Regions from separate parts of the Mesorhizobium sp. WSM4823 genome, predicted to be linked through region 1. Evidence: riboswitches for the same ligand, from Rfam matches in the RefSeq annotation. Region 1 holds a riboswitch; the other holds the start of a gene.
What was found. Region 1 has a riboswitch for S-adenosylmethionine ahead of AC0L26_RS21700 (O-succinylhomoserine sulfhydrylase). Riboswitches for the same ligand answer to the same signal wherever they lie in the genome.
Positions count from the first base shown of each region.

Region 1 (3,968 bases):
TGCCGACGATCCAGTAGTCAATCTCATCAACGCCGCTATTGCCCGCTATCCCAATGTGCCGGCGCGGCTGCTCACCGGCGATGACCGCATTAGCGCCAATCCCAAGCTCAATAACTGCGTCAAGGGTTGGGAAGCCGCACGCCACGACTGGGTCATCCTTGCCGACTCCAACGTGTTGATGCCCAAAGACTATATCCAGCACCTGATGGCCGCATGGCGGCCGACCACAGGCCTTGTCTGCTCGACCCCGATCGGCTCGCGGCCGGATGGCTTCTGGGCCGAAGTCGAATGCGCTTTCCTCAACACTCTGCAGGCGCGCTGGCAGTATGCCGGCGAGGCACTTGGCCTCGGCTTTGCCCAGGGCAAGAGCATGCTGTGGAACAAGCCGGTGCTTGACGCGAATGGCGGTATCCACGCGCTCGCCGCCGAGATCGCTGAGGACGCCGCTGCGACCAAGCTGGTCAATGGGCTCGGTTTGCGCGTCAACCTCGTCGCTTCGCCATTCGAGCAGCCGCTCGGCCAGCGTACATTCGGCGAAATTTGGTCACGGCAGGCCCGCTGGGCGCGGCTGCGCCGCGTCACCTTCCCGCTGTTCTTCGCGCCCGAGATATTAACCGGCGCGGCAATGCCACTGCTGTTGGCGCTGATCGCGGCGGCAAGGGCCGGCGTCAGCTTGCCCACCACGGCTTTATGCGTACTGCTGATTGCCTATCTGCCGGAATGCATGCTCGCCTGGTCCAAGGGCTGGTATCTCTCGCCACGCACCGTCACCGCGATGATCGTGCGGGATACGGTGCTTCCTGCAATTTGGGCACGTGGCTGGCTGGGCGGTGCCGTCGAATGGCGCGGCAATGCCATGACCATCCGCACCAAGGCTATGACCGAGTTGGAAGAAAGCGTCTGAGAAATCCCTGCCGCGCGGCGACTGCTATTTGGCTGATTTGAGTGCCTGCTCGACATCCGCGAGCAGATCGTCCGTGTCCTCAAGTCCGACGGACAGCCTCAGCGTGCCCGGCCCTATGCCGAGTTCGGCGCGCGCCTCATCGCTCAGATTCTTGTGCGTCGTTGTCGCCGGGTGGGTGATCAGGCTCTTGGCGTCGCCGAGATTGTTGGAGATCAGCACGATATCGAGCGCGTTCTGGAAGGCGAAGGCCGCCTGCTTGCCGCCCTTGACGTCGAGGCAGATCAGCGTCGAGCCGCCCGACATCTGCTTCTTGACGACCGCCGCCTGCGGGTGGTCGGCGCGGCCGGGATAGATAACGCGGGCGATTTCCGATCGCTCGGCAAGAAAATCCGCGATCTTGCCGGCACTTTCCGTCTGCTGACGCACGCGCAGCGGCAGCGTCTCCAGGCCCTTCAGCAGTGTCCAGGCATTGAACGGAGACAGGCTGGGGCCGGTGTGGCGGAAATAGTCGTGCAGGTTCTCGTCGATCCACTTCTTGTCCGACAGGATGATGCCGCCGAGGCAGCGCCCCTGGCCGTCGATGTGCTTGGTCGCCGAATAGACCACGATATGGGCGCCGAGCTGCAACGGTTTCTGCTGCAAGGGCGTGGCAAAGACATTGTCGACGATCAGCCGCGCGCCGATCGAATTGGCAAGCGAGGCAACGGCTGCGATGTCGACGACTTCCAGCGTCGGATTGGTCGGGCTTTCAAGAAAGAACAGCTTGGTGTTGGGCCTGACCGCCTGTTCCCAATTGGCGATTTCGGTGCCGTCGACCAGCGTCGCCTCGATGCCGTATTTCGGCGCCAGCGTCTCGACCACCCAGCGGCAGGAGCCGAACAGCGCCCGCGCCGCCACGATATGGTCGCCGGCCTTGGCGCTGCACAGCAGCGCCGCCGTCACCGCAGCCATGCCCGACGCAGTGGCGCGGGCATCTTCGGCGCCTTCCAGCGCGCACATGCGCTTCTCGAACATGTCGACCGTCGGATTGGCATAGCGCGAATAGATGAAGCCCGGTTCCTCGCCCTTGAAACGGGCCTCGGCCGCTTGCGCGGTGTCGTAGACATAGCCCTGGGTGAGGTACATCGCCTCGGACGTCTCGCCGAAACCGGAACGCAAGGTCCCGCTATGCACGAGTGCTGTCTGAGGTTTCCAGTTGCGCTTCTTGCTTGTCATCACTTTGTTCCAGACACAAAAAAACCGGCCGCGAAAGTCGCAACCGGTCCATACGGCCTTGCGGCCCGACGGTCCTTTAGCGACTTGTTTAACGTGGCTGCAAGCCGACCGGCCAAATCACCACGGGATAACGATCCTTTAGACCCGGACCTCGCTTGCGTCAATTGCCGGCATGATTAAGAGGTTTGTACCAGCAGGTTCCGCAAAAGCCTGCCCTCGGGTCTGACCTGAGGGTGTCACGGTTTTGCGGCATGAGCCTGCAAGAAACGAGACCTTGCCCGGCCTTCAAGCGGAGCCAGACTTTGCGGCAGACAGGCATTCTTCCCGATCAGGACATTTCCGCGCTGTTCCAGTCGGGTGCGCTGACGTCGCTGCGGGCGCTCGACGCCGACCAGATCCAGCCAGCCAGCCTCGACCTCAGGCTTGGCGACAAGGCCTGGCGGGTACGCGCCTCTTTCCTGCCTGGCCCAAACCACAGAGTCGCTGAAAAACTCGACCGTCTGAAGCTGCACGAAATCAATCTTGCCGACGGTGCGGTGCTGGAGACGGGCTGCGTCTATATCGTCCCGCTGCTCGAGAGCCTGGCGCTTCCGGCAAACATTTCGGCCTCGGCCAACCCGAAGAGCTCGACCGGACGGCTCGACATCTTCACCCGCGTGATGACCGATCGCGGCCACGAGTTCGACAAGATCGCTGCCGGCTATAGCGGCCCGCTCTATCTGGAAGTCAGTCCGCGCACCTTTCCGATCGTCGTCCGCGCCGGCTCGCGGCTGTCGCAGATCAGGTTCCGCACCGGCAATGCGCTTTTGTCGGAAGGCGAGCTGCACGAATTACACCGTGCCGAGACGCTCGTCGCTACCGAGCCACCCAACATTTCCGGTGGCGGCATCGCGCTGTCGATCGATCTCGATGGCGACAAGGATGGCCTTGTCGGTTACCGCGGCAAGCATCACACCGGGCTGGTCGACGTCGACAAGCGCGCCGCGCAGGATGTCGTCGACTTCTGGGAGCCGCTCTACAAGAGCGGCGCCGGCGAATTGGTGCTCGATCCGGACGAATTCTATATCCTTGTCAGCCAGGAGGCGGTGCATGTGCCGCCGCTCTATGCCGCCGAGATGACGCCCTTCGATCCGCTGGTCGGCGAATTCCGCGTCCACTATGCCGGCTTCTTCGATCCGGGCTTTGGCCATTCGGCGGCCGGCGGCACCGGCAGCCGGGCGGTGCTCGAAGTGCGCAGCCACGAAGTGCCGTTCATCCTCGACCACGGCCAGATCGTCGGGCGCCTCGTCTACGAGCACATGCTGAAGCGGCCGCAGGCGCTCTACGGCACGGATCTCGGCTCGAATTATCAGGCACAGGGCCTGAAACTGTCCAAGCATTTCCGCGCCGCGCGCTGATCGCCGATCCCGATCAGACCGTGCTTGCCTGAACCATACGGGTCGTGCTTGGCTGCGCCCAGCCGTCAGGATGGCTCTGAACCAAGGGAACAAAAAAATGCAGATTTCAAGATGGATCGCATCGGCAGCAACAGCCGCCATGCTGGTGATATCGGCCGGCTCCTTGTCGGCGCAAGCACAGGAAAAATTGAAGATCGCCACCGAAGGCGCCTATCCGCCGTTCAACACCATCACCGCGGACGGCAAGCTCGTCGGCTTCGATATCGACATCGCCGAGGCGCTTTGCGCTCAGATGAAGGCCGAGTGCGAACTTGTCACGCAGGACTGGGACGGCATGATTCCGGCGCTCCAGGCCAGAAAATTCGACGCCATCGTCGCGTCCATGAGCATTACCGAGGAGCGCAAGAAGCAGGTCTCCTTCACCAACAAATACTATACGACACCGCTTTCGC
Region 1 covers NZ_JBVVQL010000009.1:75,414-79,381, forward strand. Annotated here, with positions in the region: gene AC0L26_RS21695 (ceramide glucosyltransferase) at 1-904, shown strand, start outside; gene AC0L26_RS21700 (O-succinylhomoserine sulfhydrylase) at 929-2,119, opposite strand; SAM riboswitch at 2,176-2,253, opposite strand; gene AC0L26_RS21705 (2'-deoxycytidine 5'-triphosphate deaminase) at 2,422-3,516, shown strand; gene AC0L26_RS21710 (ABC transporter substrate-binding protein) at 3,614-3,968, shown strand, end outside.

Region 2 (3,968 bases), on a different contig from region 1:
ATCTTCAGGGGTCATGCGCTGAGTTGGTCCTGTATGCATTCTTATAACTTCAGAGGTAATCGACCACCGTAGGGCACATAGGCAATTGTCGTTCGTGAAGCCGCCTGTTGTTGGCTTCGATCAGCAAGGAGCTCAGCCATGACCGCTTACGCCGTTGCCCATATGCGCCAAGTCACGTTAGGGCCGCAGATTGTCGAATATTTGCAGAAAATCGATGCAACGCTGGAGCCGTTTAGCGGGCGCTATATTGTGCATGGCAGCGAGGTGGAAGTGGTTGAAAACACCTGGCCGGGGCACCTCGTAATCATCGAGTTTCCGGACATGCAGCATGCGCGCGAATGGTACCAGTCGCCCGCCTATCAGGAGATATTGCCCCTGCGCACCGAGAATTCCCAGTCCGATGTGGTCCTGGTCGACGGCGTCCAGCACCTGCACAAGGCCACCGACGTGCTCGGATAGGATGAAATGCGGCCGTCATCGCCTCAACAAGAACACCGCTTGCTGGCCGAAGAAATTCCAGAACCACCACGGCATCGACAGACCGATTTTCTGGCCATTGGCGTCGAGCGCGGTTGCCTTTTCCACCGTTGCGCCGAGTTCGTCGCAGAGATTGACGAAGTCGCGGATGGTGCAGAAATGGATGTTGGGCGTGTCGTACCAGGAATAGGGCAGGTCCTTCGTCACCGGCATCCGGCCGTCGAGGAACAGCGAAAGGCGCACCCGCCAGTGGCCGAAATTGGGGAAGGAGACGATGGCGTGCTTGCCGATCCTGAGCAATTCGTCGAGCACCAGCTTCGGGTTGCGGGTGGCCTGCAAGGTCTGCGACAGGACGACGAAATCGAAACCCTTGTCGGGATAGAATTTGAGGTCCTTGTCGGCGTCGCCCTGGATGACGGACAGGCCGCGCGCCACGCATTCGTTGACGCCACGCTGCGACAGTTCCATCCCGCGGCCGTCGACCTGCTTCGTCGCCTGCAGCAATTCGAGCAGCAGGCCATCACCGGAGCCGACGTCCAGCACCCGTGCCTGTGCCGGGATGAGATCGGCGACGACTTCGAGGTCGACGCGCTGGGCGTGGTTGACACTCATGATGCCGGTCCAAAAAGTCTGCAATCCTCGGGCGTCATGCGCTGAGCCCCCTGGCGCGAGCCGCCGAGGCGATGAAGCCGTTGATGGCGGCAAACAGTTCCGGCTCGTCGAGCAGGAAGGCATCGTGGCCGCGATCGGTCTCGATCTCGACGAAGGACACCGAGGCGCCGGCCGCGTTCAGCGCGTGAACGACCGAGCGGCTCTCCTCGGTCGGGAACAGCCAGTCGCTGGTGAAGGAGACCAGGCAGAAACGGGTCTTGGTGCCGGCAAAGGCGTCGGCCAGCCGTCCGCCATGGTCGGCGGCGAGGTCGAAATAGTCCATCGCTCGGGTCATATAGAGATAGGAATTGGCGTCGAAGCGGTCGACGAAGGTCATGCCCTGATGGCGCAGATAGCTCTCGATCTGGAAGTCGGCGTCGAAACCGAAGGTGAGCGCTTCACGATCCTGCAAATTGCGGCCAAACTTTCGATGCAGGGCCGCCTCCGACAGATAGGTGATGTGAGCGGCCATCCGCGCCACGGCCAGTCCCTTTTCCGGACGTTTGCCCTGTTCGAAATATTTGCCGCCATGCCAGTCCGGATCGGCCATCACCGCTTGCCGGCCGACCTCATGGAAGGCGATGTTCTGCGAGGAATGGCGCGCGCCGGTGGCGATCGGCAGCGCGGAAAAAACGCGCTCCGGATAGCTCGACGCCCATTGCAGCACCTGCATGCCGCCCATCGAGCCGCCGAGCACCGAGAACAGTTTTTCGATGCCGAAATGGTCGACCAGCATCAACTGCGCCCGCACCATGTCGCGGATGGTGATGATCGGCAGGTCGAGCCCGTAGGGCTTGCCGGTGGCGGGATTGGTCGAGGCGGGGCCGGTGGAGCCGAGGCAGCCGCCAATGACGTTGGAGCAGATGACGAAGAAGCGGCTGGTGTCGATGATCTTGCCGGGGCCGATCAGCACTTCCCACCAGCCCGGCTTGCCGGTCACCGGATTGGTGCTGGCGACATGCTGGTCGCCGGTCAGCGCATGGCAGACGAGGATGGCGTTGGAGCGGGCGTCGTTGAGCGTGCCGTAGGTCTTGTAGGCGATCTGGAACGGTGACAGCAGCGTGCCGGCGTCGAGCTTGAGCGGCTTGTCGGCACCAAAACGCAACACCGAGCTCGACGGCTCGTCGGCCTCGTTGTTGGTTCTCTTAGTGCGCAGCGCGACCATAGCATCCTCTTACATCAACCCATCGCGCGTTTCCGAAAATCGGAACCGATTTTTCGCGTCGATGCGATTGTCCGGCCGGCAGCGGACAAACAAAAAACCGGCATTGCCTTCGCAAAGCCGGTTACAGGATGCAAACGGCCCTTTAGCAAGTTGTTTAACGTGGCTGCAAGCCGACCGGCCAAATCACCACGGAATTTCGCCCCTCTTCTAGGGCCGGCGCGCTTCGGCGTCAACGGCCAGTCCCATGATTGCCGCCTCTCGACATTCCGCGCCACGGCTTGTATTTCCGCTGCGGCTTTCCAGGCGGAAGCGTTCTCGACGGATTTTTACGACATGAACCAGGCATCGGATCAGGCACGTCCAACGCCCCGCGCGGGGATCATGGACATCGAAGCCTATGTGCCGGGCAAAAGCACGGCGCCGGCCGGCGTCGCCAAGGTCCATAAATTGTCCTCGAACGAGAACCCGCTCGGCCCCTCGCCGAAGGCGATAGAGGCCGCGCGCGACGTCGCGGCCAAACTCGACATCTATCCCGACGGCACCGCGAGGCGCCTGCGGGAAGCGATCGCCGAGCTGCATGGCCTCAACCCGGCCAACATCGTCTGTTCCAATGGTTCCGATGAGATCCTGGGCCTGCTGGCGCAAACCTATCTCGCGCCCGGCGATGAAGCCGTCATCACCGAACACGCCTTCATGGTCTACAAGATCTACATCCAGTCGGCAGGTGCTGTCCCGGTATCAGTCAAGGAAACCAATGAGCGCGCCGACGTCGATGCGATCCTCGCAGCGGTGACGCCGCGCACCAGGATCATCTTCCTCGCCAATCCCAACAACCCGACCGGCACCTATTTGCCCTTCCAGGAGGTGCGCCGCCTGCATGCAGGCCTGCCACGAAACGTGCTTCTGGTGCTGGATGGCGCTTACGCCGAATATGTCCGCCGCAACGACTATGAGGCCGGTGTCGAACTGGTGGGCAGCGCGGAAAACGTGGTCATGACCCGCACCTTCTCCAAACTCGGCCTCGGCGGCGCGCGGATCGGCTGGATGTACGCGCCGATGCATATCATCGACGCGATCAACCGCGTGCGGGGTCCCTTCAACGTCAATGCGACGGCGATCGAGGCCGGCATTGCCGCGATCCGCGACCGCGCCCATATCGAGCGCAGCGTGGCGCATAACGAGACCTGGCTGGCATGGGTGAGTGAGGAATTGACCAAGCTCGGGCTGCGGGTGACGCCGAGCGTCGGCAATTTCGTCCTCATCCACTTTCCCGAGGACAAGGAACATTCAGCGGCGGCGGCGGACGATTACCTCTCCGCGCGCGGCTATATATTGCGGCGCGTTTCCGGCTACGGTTTCCCGAATGCACTGCGCATGAGCATCGGCACCGAAGAGGCCAATCGCGGCGTTGTCGCCGCCCTCGCGACATTTCTGAAAAGCTGAGACAATGACATCACCGATGTTCGAAAAGATCGCGCTAGTCGGCATCGGCCTGATCGGCTCGTCGCTGGCCCGCGTCATCCAGCGCGAAGGCCTTGCCGGCCACGTTGCCATCTCGACACGCAGCGAAACGACGCTGGCGCGGGCAAGGGAACTCGGCCTGGGCTCCTCCTACACGATGGACGCGAAAGAGGCGGTTCGCGATGCCGACCTGGTCATCGTTTCGGTGCCGGTC
Region 2 covers NZ_JBVVQL010000003.1:78,313-82,280, reverse strand. Annotated here, with positions in the region: gene AC0L26_RS09035 (DUF1330 domain-containing protein) at 139-459, shown strand; gene metW (methionine biosynthesis protein MetW) at 475-1,089, opposite strand; gene metX (homoserine O-acetyltransferase MetX) at 1,124-2,293, opposite strand; SAM riboswitch at 2,416-2,493, opposite strand; gene hisC (histidinol-phosphate transaminase) at 2,627-3,736, shown strand; gene AC0L26_RS09015 (prephenate/arogenate dehydrogenase family protein) at 3,741-3,968, shown strand, end outside.
Region 2: another riboswitch for S-adenosylmethionine. It lies ahead of metX (homoserine O-acetyltransferase MetX); the one in region 1 lies ahead of AC0L26_RS21700 (O-succinylhomoserine sulfhydrylase).